2 regions of the Nonomuraea monospora genome follow, and region 1 is predicted to be linked to the other one. Evidence: predicted binding sites of a transcription regulator. Region 1 holds the regulator's gene; the other holds the start of a gene.
What was found. Region 1 encodes HspR, which represses chaperone genes until heat shock. Its sites were predicted from a motif close to ANTTGAGTCNNNNNGACTCAANT; they were not measured.

Region 1 (7,382 bases):
GCGTCGAAGAGGATCACGTCGTCGAGCCGGTTGAGGAACTCCGGCTTGAACGAGCTGCGCACCGCCCCCATGACCGCCTCGCGCTTGGCGCCGTTCTCCAGCGACGGATCGACGAGGAACTGCGAGCCGATGTTGGAGGTCAGGATCAGGATCGTGTTGCGGAAGTCGACCGTGCGGCCCTGCCCGTCGGTCAGCCGCCCGTCGTCGAGCACCTGCAGCAGGATGTCGAACACCTCGGGATGGGCCTTCTCGACCTCGTCGAGCAGCACCACGGTGTACGGGCGCCGCCTGACGGCCTCGGTGAGCTGGCCGCCCTCCTCGTAGCCGACGTAGCCGGGAGGCGCGCCGACGAGCCTGGCCACGCTGTGCTTCTCGGAGTACTCGCTCATGTCGATGCGGGTCATCGCCCGCTCGTCGTCGAACAGGAACTCCGCCAGCGCCTTGGCCAGCTCGGTCTTGCCCACCCCCGTGGGGCCGAGGAACAGGAACGAGCCCGTCGGCCTGTCGGGGTCGGCGATGCCCGCGCGGCTGCGGCGTACGGCGTCGGAGACCGCCTGTACGGCCTGCTGCTGGCCGATGAGGCGCCTGCCCAGCTCCTCCTCCATGCGCAGCAGCTTGGTCGTCTCCGCCTCCAGCAGGCGCCCGGCGGGGATGCCGGTCCACGACGAGATCACCTCGGCGATGTCGTCGGCCCCGACCTCCTCCTTGACCATGGCGTTGTCGGGCGGCGCGGCCTCGGAGGCGGCCTTGAGCGCCTGCTCCAGCTTGGGCACCTCGGCGTACATGAGCCGCGAGGCCGCCTCGAAGTCGCCGTCGCGCTGGGCCCGCTCGGCCGCGCCCCGCGTGTCGTCGAGCTGCTTCTTCAGCTCGCCGACCTTGTTGAGCCCGGCCTTCTCGTGCTCCCAGCGGCCGACGAGGGCGTTGAGCTCCTCCTGCCGGTCGGCCAGCTCCTGGCGGAGCCGTTCGAGGCGCTGGACGCTCGCCTCGTCGGTCTCCTTCGACAGGGCCAGCTCCTCCATCTTCATGCGGTCGACGTTGCGCTGGAGCTGGTCGATCTCCACAGGGCGGGAGTCGATCTCCATGCGCAGCCGCGAGGCGGCCTCGTCGACCAGGTCGATGGCCTTGTCGGGCAGGAAGCGGTTGGTGATGTAGCGATCGGACAGCGCGGCGGCGGCCACCAGCGCGCTGTCGGCGATCTGCACCTGGTGGTGGGCCTCGTAGCGGCCCTTGAGCCCGCGCAGGATCGCGATGGTGTCCTCGACGGTGGGCTCGCCGACGTACACCTGCTGGAAGCGGCGCTCCAGCGCCGGGTCCTTCTCGATGCGCTCGCGGTACTCGTCGAGCGTCGTCGCGCCGATCATGCGCAGCTCGCCGCGGGCCAGCATGGGCTTGAGCATGTTGCCGGCGTCCATCGCGCCCTCGGCGGCTCCCGCGCCGACGACGGTGTGCAGCTCGTCGATGAACGTGACGATCTGCCCGTTGCTCTCCTTGATCTCGGAGAGCACGGCCTTGAGCCGCTCCTCGAACTCGCCGCGGTACTTCGCGCCGGCCACCATCGCGCCCAGGTCGAGCGAGATGAGCCGCTTGTTGCGCAGCGACTCGGGCACGTCGCCGGCCACGATGCGCTGGGCCAGGCCCTCGACGACGGCGGTCTTGCCGACGCCGGGCTCGCCGATGAGCACCGGGTTGTTCTTGGTGCGGCGGCTGAGCACCTGGACCACGCGGCGGATCTCGGAGTCGCGGCCGATGACCGGGTCGAGCTTGCCCCCGCGCGCCCGCTCGGTCAGGTCGACGCCGTACTTCTCCAGCGCCTGGTAGGTGTCCTCAGGCGTCTCGCTGGTGACGCGGGCGTTGCCGCGCACCTTCTCGAACGCGTCGAGCAGCGCCTGCGGCGTCGCCCCCTGCGACTTGAGCAGCTCGGCCGACTGGCCCCCGTCGGCGGCCAGACCGACCAGCAGGTGCTCGGTCGAGACGTAGAGGTCTTCGAGGCGGTTGGCGTGCTGGGCGGCGGTGTTGAGCACCGTCAGGAGCTGGCGGGAGCTGGACGGCGCCCCCACCGTCGAGCCCTGCGCCTTCGGCAGCGCCGCGAGCTGCTCCTCGGTGCGCGCCCGCATCGTGCGCCAGTCGGCGCCGACGGCTTCGAGCAGCGGCACGGCGGTGCCGCCCGTCTGCGAGAGCAGCGTGGTCAGCAGGTGAGCCGGGGAGATCTCCGGGTTGCCCTCGGCGGCGGCGCGCCGCATGGCACCCGAGAGCGCTTCCTGGCTCTTCTGGGTGAGCTTGTAGTCCATGACTTTCTAGGCCCCCGGTGGCAGCTCGTAGCGGATCAAGGCTCTGACCATGCGCATCTCGGCGCGCAGGCGGTGAACCTCCTCACGCAGCCGCAGAGCTTCGTTCTCGAGCTCGAGAATCCGCTTGATCCCCGCGAGGTTGATGCCCTCTTCCTGGGAGAGCCGCTGCACCTCGCGGAGCTGGATGATGTCTCTGGTGGAGTAGAGGCGGCCGCGGCCCGCCGTGCGCCCAGGACTGACCAGGCCGAGCCGGTCGTACTGCCGCAACGTCTGCGGGTGGAGCCCGGAGAGCTGCGCGGCCACCGAGATCACATAGACAGGGGTGTCGTCTGAAAGGTCGAAATAGTTGGCGTCCATCGGCTACTCGCTTCTGGCTCGCTGAATGAGCTCTGCGCGCGGGTCGTCGCTCGCGTGCGCGGTGTTGAACTCGTTGAGCAGCTCACGCGACTTGTCGTCGAGCGTCTTGGGCACGACCACCTCGACGCTCGCGAGCAGGTCGCCCTTGCTGCCGTCCTTCCTCGTGACGCCCCTGCCGCGGACGCGGAACGTGCGCCCGTTGGGGGTGCCCGCGGGAATGCGCAGCGTGACCGGCATGCCCTTGAGGATCGGCACCTTGATCTCGGCCCCGAGCGCGGCCTCCGTGAACGTCACGGGAACCGTGATCGTGAGGTTGTCGGCCGCTCTGCCGAACACGGGGTGCGGCTTGACGTGCGTCTGGATGTAGAGATCGCCCGCCGGGCCGCCGTTCTCGCCCGGCGCCCCCTTGCCCTTGAGCTTGACCCGCTGGCCGTCGGCCACCCCCGCGGGAATGCGCGCCTGGATGGTGCGGGTGCTCTTGGCGCGGCCGCTGCCCTCGCACACGGGGCAGGGGTCGTCCACGATCAGCCCGCGGCCCTTGCAGTCGCGGCAGGGCTCGGAGAAGGCGAAGTTGCCGAGGTTGCGGCTGGCCGCGCCGGTGCCCTCACAGGTGGGGCAGACCCTGGGGGTCGTGCCCGCCTTGGCGCCGGTGCCGCTGCACGCGGTGCAGGCGGCGGAGCTGGTCAGCCTGAGTGACACGGTGGTGCCCTCGACGGCTTCGGTGAACGTCAGCGTCACCTCGGACTCGATGTCCTGGCCACGCCGCGGGCGGGTCGCGCCGGTGGTGCGGCCGGCGCCGCCGCTCCCGCGGTTGAACAGCCCGCCGAACAGGTCGCCGAGCCGCTCGCCCGCGCTGCCGCTCTGCCCGGTCTGCTGGCTGGTGCCGCCGAACAGGTCGCCGAAGTCGAACGGGAAACCGCCACCGCCGGGGCGCTGACCGCCCACCCCGGACCCGAACAGCGTGCGCGCGTCGTCGTACTCCTTGCGGCGCTTGCCGTCGGACAGGACGTCGTAGGCCTCGGAGACCTCCTTGAACTTGGTCTCCTTGGTGACGTCGCCCTGGTTGGTGTCCGGGTGGTACTGCCTGGCCAGCTTCCGGTACGCCTTCTTGATCTCGTCGGCGGTGGCGGTCTTGGGCACACCAAGGACGGCGTAGTAGTCCTTTTCCAGGTAGTCCTTGGTGCTCATCTACGGCCCTTCGTCCTTCGCTTAGTTTTCGTCGTCATCGGACGCGGCGGGGGCGTCCTCAGGCTCGGCGACGGCCACCCGCGCCGGGCGCAGCACCCTGTCACCCATCCGGTATCCAGGCTGCAACACTTCGACGGCCGTCGGCTCGGTGACGTCCGGCGAATAACTGTGCATCAGCGCCTCGTGGACGGTCGGGTCGAACGGCTCGCCCTTCTGCCCGAAGGCGCTGAGGCCCAGCTTGGTGAGAGCCGACTCCAGCGACTCGGCCACCTTCGCGAAGCCGCCCGTCAGCTCACCGTGGTCACGGGCCCTGCCGATGTCGTCGAGCACGGGCAGGAGCTCCGTCAGCGCCCCCGCGACGGCCTGCTCCCGCACCGCGGCGCGGTCGCGCTCGACCCGCCTGCGGTAGTTGACGTACTCGGCCTGGAGGCGCTGCAGGTCCGCGGTCCGCTCGGCGAGCTGGGCCTCCAGCTCGCCGTTGCCGGTGCCGGCAGGCGTCTCGGACGCCTGCTCGGCCCACTGGTCGGCGGGGACGGAGTCCCTGACCTGACCCGTCTCCGGGTCGATCTTGCGGTTGTCGCGGATCACCGGCTCCTCGTGCCCGTTGTCGCGCGGCGGCATCACTGGTCCTTCTTCGGCTGGTCGTCGTCGACGATCTCGGCCTCGACCACGTCGTCATCGGCCTTCTGGCCCTGCTGGTCGGTCGTGGCGTCCTGCGGGGCGCCCTCGCCGCCGGCCTGCTGGCCCTGGCTCTGCGCGTAGATGGCCGAGCCCATCTTCTGGCTGACCGTGGCGAGCTTCTCCGCGGAGGTGCGGATGACGTCGGTGTCGGTGCCCTCCAGAGCCTTCTTCAGCTCGGTCAGGGCGTCGTTGACCTCGGTCTTGATCTCGCCGGGGACCTTGTCGTCGTTCTCGCGGAGGAACTTCTCCGTCTGGTAGGCCAGACCGTCCGCGTTGTTGCGGACCTCGGCCTCCTCGCGGCGCTTCTTGTCCTCCTCGGCGTACGACTCCGCCTCGCGCATCATGCGCTCGATGTCGTCCTTCGGCAGCGCGGAGCCGCCGGTGATCGTCATCGTCTGCTCCTTGCCCGTGCCCAGGTCCTTGGCGGAGACGTTGACGATGCCGTTGGCGTCGATGTCGAAGGTGACCTCGATCTGCGGGATGCCGCGCGGGGCCGGCGCGATGCCGGTCAGCTCGAAGGTCGCCAGCTTCTTGTTGTACGAGGCGATCTCGCGCTCGCCCTGGTAGACCTGGATCTGCACCGACGGCTGGTTGTCCTCGGCCGTGGTGAAGACCTCGGAGCGCTTGGTCGGGATCGTCGTGTTGCGCTCGATGATCTTGGTGAAGATGCCGCCCTTGGTCTCGATGCCCAGCGACAGCGGGGTCACGTCGAGCAGCAGGACATCCTTGACCTCACCCTTGAGCACACCGGCCTGGAGCGCGGCGCCGATGGCCACGACCTCGTCCGGGTTGACGCCCTTGTTGGGCTCCTTGCCGCCGGTCAGCTCCTTGACGAGCTCGGAGACGGCGGGCATACGGGTCGAGCCGCCGACGAGCACCACGTGCGCGATGTCGGAGACCTTGATGCCGGCGTCCTTGATGACCTGGTGGAACGGGCCCTTGGTCCGCTCGAGCAGGTCGGCCGTCAGGCGCTGGAACTCCGAGCGCGTCAGCTTCTCGTCGAGGTGCAGCGGGCCCTCGGAGGAAGCCGTGATGTAGGGGAGGTTGATGTTGGTCTCGGACTGGCTGGACAGCTCGATCTTGGCCTTCTCGGCCGCCTCGCGCAGGCGCTGGAGCGCCATCTTGTCCTTGGCCAGGTCGACGCCGTGCGCGTTCTGGAAGCGCTTGACCAGCTCGTCCACGACGCGCTGGTCCCAGTCGTCGCCGCCGAGGTGGTTGTCACCGGAGGTGGCCTTGACCTCGACGAAGCCGTGGCCGTCCTCCTGGCCGACGTCGAGCAGCGACACGTCGAAGGTGCCGCCACCGAGGTCGAAGACCAGGATCGTCTGGTCCTGCTCCTTGTCGAGGCCGTAGGCGAGGGCCGCCGCGGTCGGCTCGTTGATGATGCGCAGCACGTTCAGGCCCGCGACCGTGCCGGCCTCCTTGGTGGCCTGGCGCTGGGCGTCGTTGAAGTAGGCCGGGACGGTGACCACCGCGTCGGTGATCTTCTCGCCCAGGTAGGCCTCGGCGTCCTGCTTGAGCTTCTGCAGCACGAAGGCGCTGATCTGCTGTGGCGAGAACTTCTTCCCGTCGATCTCCTGCGACCAGTTGGTGCCCATCTCGCGCTTGACGGAGCGGATCGTCCTGTCCACGTTGGTGACGGCCTGCCGCTTGGCGACCTCACCGACGAGGACCTCGCCGTTCTTCGCGAAGGCGACCACGGACGGCGTGGTCCGCGAGCCCTGCGCGTTGGCGATGACGGTGGGCTCACCGCCCTCGAGGATCGAGACGACGGAGTTGGTCGTCCCAAGGTCGATACCTACCGCACGTGCCATGAGTACGTCCTTGTAGTCAAAGTTGAGTCTGGTGGACTCAAGCTACGGATGCGTGTCGTCTTTGTCAAACGACTTGAGCCTACCCGACTCAACCTCAATGAGCGTGAAAGCATTCCCACCGAACGGGCAAGAACGGGCGAGAGATCGCACACCACGCGTAACGGACTCGGAGGGGCCGGGGTTCCTGCCCCGGACAGGCGCGGACCCCCGAGACGGTGGGCACGTCGCCGGGGGTCCGCCTTTCTGGGGATGGCTCAGAGCGGGGTGCTCATGTCGGTCTGGATCTCGGTGGCGTTGAGCGCGCGGTCGTAGATGCGGACTTCGTCGATGAGGCCGTTGAAGTACTCGCCCCAGAGGCTGTTGCCGCCGATGCGCAGGACGCCGTTGTCGGTGCGGATGGGTCCGCCCGCGGTGCGCTGGCTGGCGAGGGTGCCGTTGACGTAGAGGCGGAGTGTGGTGCCGTCGTAGGTGGCGGCGAGGTGTGACCAGGTGTTGAGGGGGAGCGATGCGGTGCCGCCGGTGCCGACCTCGCCGGTGGTGTGGATGACGGTGTAGGGGCGGTTGCTGTCGCTTCCCGCTGACAGCACGTAGGCGAGGTCGCCGGTGTACTGCTTCATGATCACGGTGCGCCAGCTCGTGACGTTGGCCGGGTTGACCCAGGCTTCCAACGTCATGCCGGTGGTCAGGCGGAGGCTGGGGGCGTCGTTGACGGTGACCCAGCTCGATGTGCCGTTGAAGGAGAGTGCCGGGCCGTACTTGCCGGTGGCCGTCCAGGCCGTGTTGGTGAGCGTGCCCGTGTTGCCCAGGACGTCGGCGACCGTGGAGCCCGCGTTCTCGTTCATCCCGTACGCCGCCACCAGGCCCGGGTTCGACGGGGGCGCGGTGACGGTGGCCGAGACCTCGGCCGAGGACGGGCTCTGATTGCTGGCCGCGTCGAACGCGCGGATCCGGTAGTAGTACGTCCCCGCCGCCAGGCCCGCGTCGGTGAACGAGGTGGCCTGCGCCGAGCCCACCTGGTTCGCCCCCGAGGGCGTGAACCCCGGCGTGGCGGACC
Region 2 (7,382 bases), on a different contig from region 1:
GCGTATGCCTCGTTCACGCCGTTGCTAACGACGAGGTGATATCCCGGTATTCCTGATCTGTTTCGTGATCTGCGTCACGACGTGCGAACACCCCGCCGCGCGCCCCTGGGAAGGCCGGGCGCGGCGGGGTGTGTCCTCGGGGATCAGGCCGCCACGGAGGAGGCGACCTTCGCCGGGGTGAGCGCGATGTCCAGGACCTCGCGCACGTCGCTGACGGTGTGGATGGTCAGCTCGTCGCGGACCTCCGCGGGCACGTCGTCCAGGTCCGGCTCGTTGCGGGCCGGGATGAGGACGGTGGTGATGCCCGCCCGGTGCGCCGCCAGCAGCTTCTGCTTGACGCCGCCGATCGGCAGCACCCGCCCGGTCAGCGAGATCTCGCCGGTCATGGCCACGTCGCCGCGCACCTGCCGTCCGGACAGGAGCGAGGCCAGCGCCGTCGTCAGCGTCACACCGGCCGACGGGCCGTCCTTGGGCACCGCGCCCGCCGGGAAGTGCACGTGCACCGAGCGGTCCTTCAGCGCGGTGACCGGCAGCTCCAGCTCCGCGCCGTGCGAGCGCAGGTAGGACAGCGCGATCCGCGCCGACTCCTTCATCACGTCGCCGAGCTGGCCGGTCAGCGTCAGGCCCGTCTCGCCGGTCTCCGGGTCGGCCAGGGACGCCTCGACGTACAGGACGTCGCCGCCGGCTCCGGTGACCGCCAGGCCGGTGGCCACGCCGGGCACCGAGGTGCGCTGCTTGGCCTCGGGCAGCGACGACTCCGGCACGAACCTCGGCCGCCCGATGTAGCCCACCAGGTCGTCCTCGCCCACGGTGACGGGCAGCTCGTCCTTGGCCGCCACCTTGCGCAGGATCCTGGCGACCGAGCGCTCCAGCGAGCGGACGCCGGCCTCGCGGGTGTACTCGGCGGCCAGCTTACGCAGCGCCGCGTCCTCGACCTTGACCTCGTCGGGGGTCAGCCCGGCCAGTTCGAGCTGCCTGGGCAGCAGGTGGTCGCGGGCGATCGCCACCTTCTCGTCCTCGGTGTAGCCGTCGAGCGTGACGATCTCCATGCGGTCCAGCAGCGGCCCCGGGATGGCCTCCAGGACGTTGGCCGTGGCCAGGAACAGCACGTCGGACAGGTCCAGCTCGACCTCGAGGTAGTGGTCGCGGAAGGTGTGGTTCTGCGCCGGGTCGAGCACCTCCAGCAGGGCGGCCGTGGGGTCGCCGCGGTAGTCGGCGCCGACCTTGTCGACCTCGTCGAGCAGGACGACCGGGTTCATCGAGCCGGCCTCGCGGATGGCGCGCACGACCCGGCCGGGCAGCGCGCCGACGTAGGTGCGCCGGTGGCCGCGGATCTCGGCCTCGTCGCGGACGCCGCCGAGCGCCACCCGGACGAACTTGCGGCCCATCGCGCGCGCCACGGACTCGCCCAGCGAGGTCTTGCCGACTCCGGGAGGACCCGCCAGGGCCAGCACGGCGCCGCTGCGCCGGCCGCCCACCACGCCGAGGCCCTTGTCCTGGCGGCGCTTGCGCACGGCCAGGTGCTCGATGATGCGGTCCTTCACGTCGTCGAGGCCGGTGTGGTCGGCGTCGAGCACCGCCCGGGCGCCGGTGATGTCGTAGTTGTCCTCGGTGCGCTCGTTCCACGGGATGTCGAGGACGGTGTCGAGCCAGGTGCGGATCCAGCCGCTCTCCGGCGACTGGTCGGAGGTCCGCTCCAGCTTGTCGACCTCCTTGAGGGCGGCCTCGCGCACCTTCTCCGGCAGGTCGGCGGCCTCCACGCGGGCCCGGTAGTCCTCCTCCTCGGTCTCGGCGGAGTCGCCGTTGAGCTCCTTCAGCTCCTTGCGGACGGCGGCGAGCTGCTGGCGCAGCAGGAACTCCCGCTGCTGCTTCTCCATGCCCTCCTGGACGTCCTTGCGGATCGTCTCGGCGACGTCGAGCTCGGCGAGGTGGTCGCGGGACCACTCGATCAGCTTGGCCAGCCGCCCGGCCGGGTCGGCCTCCTCCAGCAGCTCGACCTTCTGCGCCGTGGTCAGCCACGGGGTGTAGCCGGAGCTGTCGGCCAGCACGGACGGGTCGTCGATCGTGTTGACCTGGTCGACCACCTGCCAGGCGCCGCGCTTCTGCAGGATGGTGGTGGCCAGCGCCTTGTACTCCTTGGCCAGCTCCTGGGCGCGCTCACCGGCGGCGACGGTGTCGATCGTCTCGGCCTCGACCCAGAGTGCGGCGCCGGGGCCGGTCGTGCCGGTGCCCACGCGCACCCGGTTCACGCCGCGCACCACGGCGGCGGGCTCGCCGCCCGGCAGCCTCCCGACCTGCTCGACAACGGCCTGGACGCCGATCGCGCCGTAACGGCCGTCAACGCGGGGAACGAGAAGGACCCGTGGCTTGTTGCCACCGGATGCACGTGCCGCCTCTATGGCGGCGCGCACCTCGGAGTCGGACAGGTCCAGCGGAACCACCATGCCCGGCAGGACGACCTCGTCGTCCAGCGGCAGGACCGGGAGGATCAAGCTCTCACTCATGCGAACTCCAAAGGGTTGAGTTATACCGGCTCAACTCATCGGAGCCCTGCACTGTTCCCTTCCTTGACGATGTTCGCTCACGGCGATCGTAATCTTGTAAGCAGTACCTGAGGGTGACAGGAACGTCAAACCCTGGTGTGACGACCGCCCGCGCTTGCCCTCGTAAGCTTGACCAGGTGATCCGCGTCCCCCGTCTGCGCCCGTTCCGGCGGTCCGAAGCCCCCCGGCGCCCGAGGCCGGGGGTGCGGGAGACCGGCCGCAAGCTCGTGCGGCCGTTCGTGCTGGCGCTGTTCGAGGGCGACGCCGACCCGCCGTTCGCCGCCCGCCGCCTCACGTTCAGGACCCCCCGGTGGCTGGGGTCGCTGGTGCCCGGCAGGTCCTACGACCTCGTCCAGGCCGCCGACCTGCTGCTCGCCTTCGTCCTGTACGGCATCATGATCAGCACCGGCCTCGACTGGAACGACGCCGCGGCCCGCGCCCACATCGCCGACCCACGCGTCCCCGGGCCCGCCCCGCTGATCTTCATGTACCTGATCGCGATCGGCGTCTCGCTGCCCATCGCCCTGCGCGACCGATGGCCGCTGGCGGCCTGGCGGGTCGCCGCCGTGATGCTGCCCCTGATCGTCTACGTGACCATGACGGTCGGCGACGTCGTGCCGCCCTACCCCATCGCGGCCATCCTCATGTACCTGCTCGTGCTCTACTCGGTCGCGGTCAGGTGCGAGCGGCGGATCACGGTGGGCGTCTGGGCACTGACGGTCCTGACCGTCTGGATCGTGCACCCCGACTCCATGTTCCTGGCCACGATCATCGCCTCGGTCGCCGTCCTGTTCGGCTACAACGTGCGCGCCCGGCGCACCGCCACCGCCCGCCTCGTGCGGGAGGAGCAGCGCACGCGGGAGGCGGAGAGCGCGCAGTCGGTGCTGGAGGAGCGCGCCCGCATCGCGCGCGAGCTGCACGACGTGGTCGCGCACCACATGTCGGTGATCGCCATCCAGGCGGAGGCGGTGCCGCTCAAGGCGGCCGGCGACGTGGCGCAGCTCGAAGCCGGGCTGGCCGAGATCCGGGCGCTGTCCCTGGAGGCCATCGCGGACCTGCGCCAGGTGCTCGGCGTGCTGCGCGACCCGCAGGGCCGCACCGACACCGCGCCGCAGCCGGGGCTCGACCGGGTGGACGAGCTGGTCTCCAACGCGCGTGCCGCGGGGCTGACCGTGCTGGTCAAGCGGTCGGGGGCGCTCGACGGGCAGCCGCAGGCGGTGGAGCTGTCGGCGTACCGGATCGTGCAGGAGTCGCTGTCGAACGCGATGCGGCACGCGCCCGGCGCCACCGTCGCGGTGGACATCGCCCGGCTGGGCGACGAACTGCGGCTGCGCATCATCAACGGGCCAGGCGCCGTGACAGACGCCGGGGCGGGAGCTGGGTTTGGGGCTGGGTCCGGGCCTGGGTTCGGGGCTGGGTCCGGTGCCGGGCAGGAGGCCGCGTCCGGGGCCGCGGGCCCGCCGGGGCGTGGGGCCGGGCAGGGGCTCGTGGGAATGCGGGAGCGGGCGGCGCTGCTCGGGGGCACGCTCGACGCCGGGCCCGTCGACGGCGGAGGTTTCGAGGTGGTCGCGACGTTACCCGTCGCGGAAAGGGAGAGCGCTTGATCCGGGTACTGATCGCCGACGACCAGGGCATGGTGCGCACCGGGTTCACGGTGTTCCTGAGCGGCCAGCCGGACATCGAGGTGGTGGGCGAGGCCGCCGACGGGCTCCAGGCCGTCGAGCGGGCCGCCGAGCTGCGGCCCGACGTGGTGCTCATGGACGTGCGCATGCCCGTCATGAACGGCCTGGAGGCCACCAGGGAGCTGACGGCGCGCCAGGACACCGCGAAGGTGCTCGTCCTGACGACGTTCGACCTCGACGACTACGTCTACGAGGCGTTGCGGGCGGGGGCCAGCGGGTTCCTGCTCAAGGACGCCTCAGCCGCGCAGCTCGCCGAGGCCGTCCGGGTGGTGGCGGCCGGGGAGGCGCTCATCGCCCCGGCGATCACCAAGCGGCTGATCACCGAGTTCGCCCGGCTGGGCGGGCCGCGGGCGGTGACGGGGCGGCGGCTCGACGAGCTGACCGAGCGGGAGACCGAGGTGCTCGGGCTGGTGGCGCAGGCGCTGTCCAACCAGGAGATCGCCGAGAAGTTGTTCGTGGCGGAGCAGACGGTCAAGACGCATGTGGGGCGGGTGCTGATGAAGCTGGGGCTGCGTGACCGGGCGCAGGCGATCGTGTTCGCGTACGAGACGGGGCTGGTGCGGCCGGGCGAGTGACAGCGGGTGCGTTTCGCTGTCGCGGCGGGCGTCGTACAGTCGGCGGATGGACCCGGTTGAGCTCTTCCATCAGGTGGCGGCCACCGTGCCCGCCTACGGCAGGTTCCTCACCGAGCACGGCGTCGAACCAGCCGGGATCACCACCCTGGCGGACTTCGCGCGCCTGCCGATGACCACCAAGGAGAACTACACCGGCCGCCACCCCCTCCCCGACCTGTGCAGGAACGGCGTGATCGGCGACATGATCGCCGTCTCCTCGGGCTCCACGGGCGTGCCGTCGTTCTGGCCGCGCTCGGCGGCGGACGAACGGGTGATCGCCGACCGTTTCGAGGAGGTGTTCGCGGATTCCTTCGCCGCCCGCGAGCGCCGTACGCTGGCCGTGGTCTGTTTCGCCCTGGGCACCTGGGTGGGCGGCCTGTTCACCGTCGCCTGCTGCCGCCACCTGGCCGAACGCGGCTACCCGATCACGGTCGTCGCCCCCGGCACCGACCGGCGGGAGATCGCGCGGGTGATCCCCGAGCTGGCGCCGCACTTCGACCAGGTCGTGCTGCTGGGTTACCCGCCGTTCCTGAAGAACGTGATCGACACCGAGGACCTGCCCTGGGCCGGCTGGGACGTCAAGCTGGTGACGGCGGGCGAGGTGTTCAGCGAGGAGTGGCGCACGCTGGTCGCCGAGCGGGCCGGGATCGCCGACCCGGTGCGGGGCATCGCCTCCCTGTACGGCACCGCCGACGCCGGTGTGCTGGGCAACGAGACGCCGCTGTCGGTGGAGATCCGCCGTTTCCTGTCGGATCGTCCAGGCCTGGCCAGGGAGCTGTTCGGCGAGTCGCGGCTGCCGACGCTCGTGCAGTACGACCCCGGGGTGCGCTTCTTCGAGGAGCACGAGGGCACCCTGCTGTTCTCGGGCGACAACGGCGTGCCGCTCATCCGGTACCACATCGCCGACGAGGGCGGCGTCCTCCCGTACCGGAAGCTGATGGAGTTCGTGCGGCGGGACGGCTTCGAGCCGCGGGCGCCAGGCACTGAGCGCCCGTTCGTGTACGTCTTCGGCCGCAGCCACCACACCGTCTCCTACTACGGCGCGAACATCTACCCGGAGAACATCGCGATCGGCCTGGAGCAGCCCGGGGTCAGCGCGTGCGTGACGGGCAAGTTCGTGCTGGAGACGGTCGAGGACGAGGGCTACGACCGGCACCTGACCGTGACGGTGGAGCTGATGCCAGGGGAGAAGCCGTCCGACGAGGTCGCCCAGGCGGTCGGGGCGTCGATCCTGGCCCAGCTCCGGCGGCTGAACAGCGAGTTCGCCGCGTACGTGCCGGTGGCGCGGCAGACGCCGTTCGTCAGGCTGCGGGAGTCGGGCGATCCGGAGTACTTCCCGATGGGGGCCAAGCACCGCTACACCCGGTAGGCCACGGCCCAGAGTTTTCCCTAGCACGATCCCTGGGGCGGGCGCGGGCGGCGCGGCCTACCGTCGGTGGATCGGCGCGGGCTCCGGGCCCGCGAAGCTCAGGGGTCGGCGGGCTCAGGGGTCGGCGGGCTCAGGGGTCGGCGGGCTCAGGGGTCGGCGGGCTCAGGGGTCGGCGGGATGTTGGGGGCAGGTGGCGGCTCATGCTGGATGATCTCGGTCAGATGTTCGCCTGGCTGACGGCGGCGCTCGTCCGTCCCGCGTCCGGCCTGTACGGCGAGCTGGACCTGCGGCCCGGCGACCGGGACCCGGCCGCGGGGCTGCCCGCCCGCTACGCCGGCCAGGACCGGCCGGAGCTGACCGGCACGACACACGTCCGCGACCTGCACCGCGACCTGCGCGAGCTGGGCTTCCTGCTCGCGCCGCCGGACGCGACGACGTTCACGACGGCCACGTGGCTGTCGGTCATGGAGTTCCAGCGCTACGCCTCCCTGTCCGACGCCGCCACCGAACGCGAGCCGCGCTCGACGTCCCTGGTGGACGCGGTGACGCCCGAGGCAAGCCTGTTCCGCGTCGGTGCCGCCTCGGCGTTCCCGGCGCAGGGACCGTTCCGGGTGCTCGTGGACGACGAGATCGTGGAGGTCACGGCCACGTCGGCGGACGCCGGGCTGACCGTGACGCGCGGTGTGGAGGGCACGGCCGCCGCCGCCCACGAGCGAGGCGCCGGGGTAGAGCTGATCCGCTGGTCGGACCGGCTCGTCCCGGTGCACGCCCACTTCTACGAGCGCTACACCGACCCGGTGACCGGGGTCGTGAACGCCTGGACCAGGTTCGTGCTGCGCCGCTGGAAGGACCGGCGGCGGCGCTGCCCCGTCGTGGTGGAGGCGTGGGAGCTGCGGGAGGGCCGTCCGGACCGGCTGCACACGATCCCCGGCGGCGGCCGGGCCGGGAACGTCTGGGGCGCCCGCGAGATCACCTCCACCGCGCCGCGCGTGTTCGTGCGCGACCTGACGCGCACCTGGGAGCGCCCGTCCAGGGAGCCGGTGGCGCCGGCGCATCCCGAGCTGGACGTGAGCGGCGACTACCGGGTGCTCGGCGACTACGCGGGCCCGCGGGCCTGGCCGGAGTTCGGGCACACCTGGCGGCCGGAGGGCGAGATGCTGCCCGAGCACCTGCT

Region 2: lon (endopeptidase La) is a predicted target of HspR. The motif match lies at 2,518-2,540, and genes of this name have one in related genera.

Annotation. Positions count from the first base shown of each region.
Region 1 covers NZ_BAAAQX010000028.1:124,118-131,499, reverse strand. The annotation lists gene clpB (ATP-dependent chaperone ClpB) at 1-2,288, opposite strand, end outside; gene ABD331_RS40820 (heat shock protein transcriptional repressor HspR) at 2,295-2,645, opposite strand; gene dnaJ (molecular chaperone DnaJ) at 2,649-3,833, opposite strand; gene grpE (nucleotide exchange factor GrpE) at 3,855-4,454, opposite strand; gene dnaK (molecular chaperone DnaK) at 4,454-6,328, opposite strand; gene ABD331_RS40800 (LamG-like jellyroll fold domain-containing protein) at 6,583-7,382, opposite strand, start outside.
Region 2 covers NZ_BAAAQX010000011.1:236,510-243,891, forward strand. The annotation lists gene lon (endopeptidase La) at 144-2,504, opposite strand; gene ABD331_RS23335 (sensor histidine kinase) at 2,681-4,147, shown strand; gene ABD331_RS23340 (response regulator) at 4,144-4,800, shown strand; gene ABD331_RS23345 (phenylacetate--CoA ligase family protein) at 4,847-6,208, shown strand; gene ABD331_RS23350 (hypothetical protein) at 6,409-7,382, shown strand, end outside.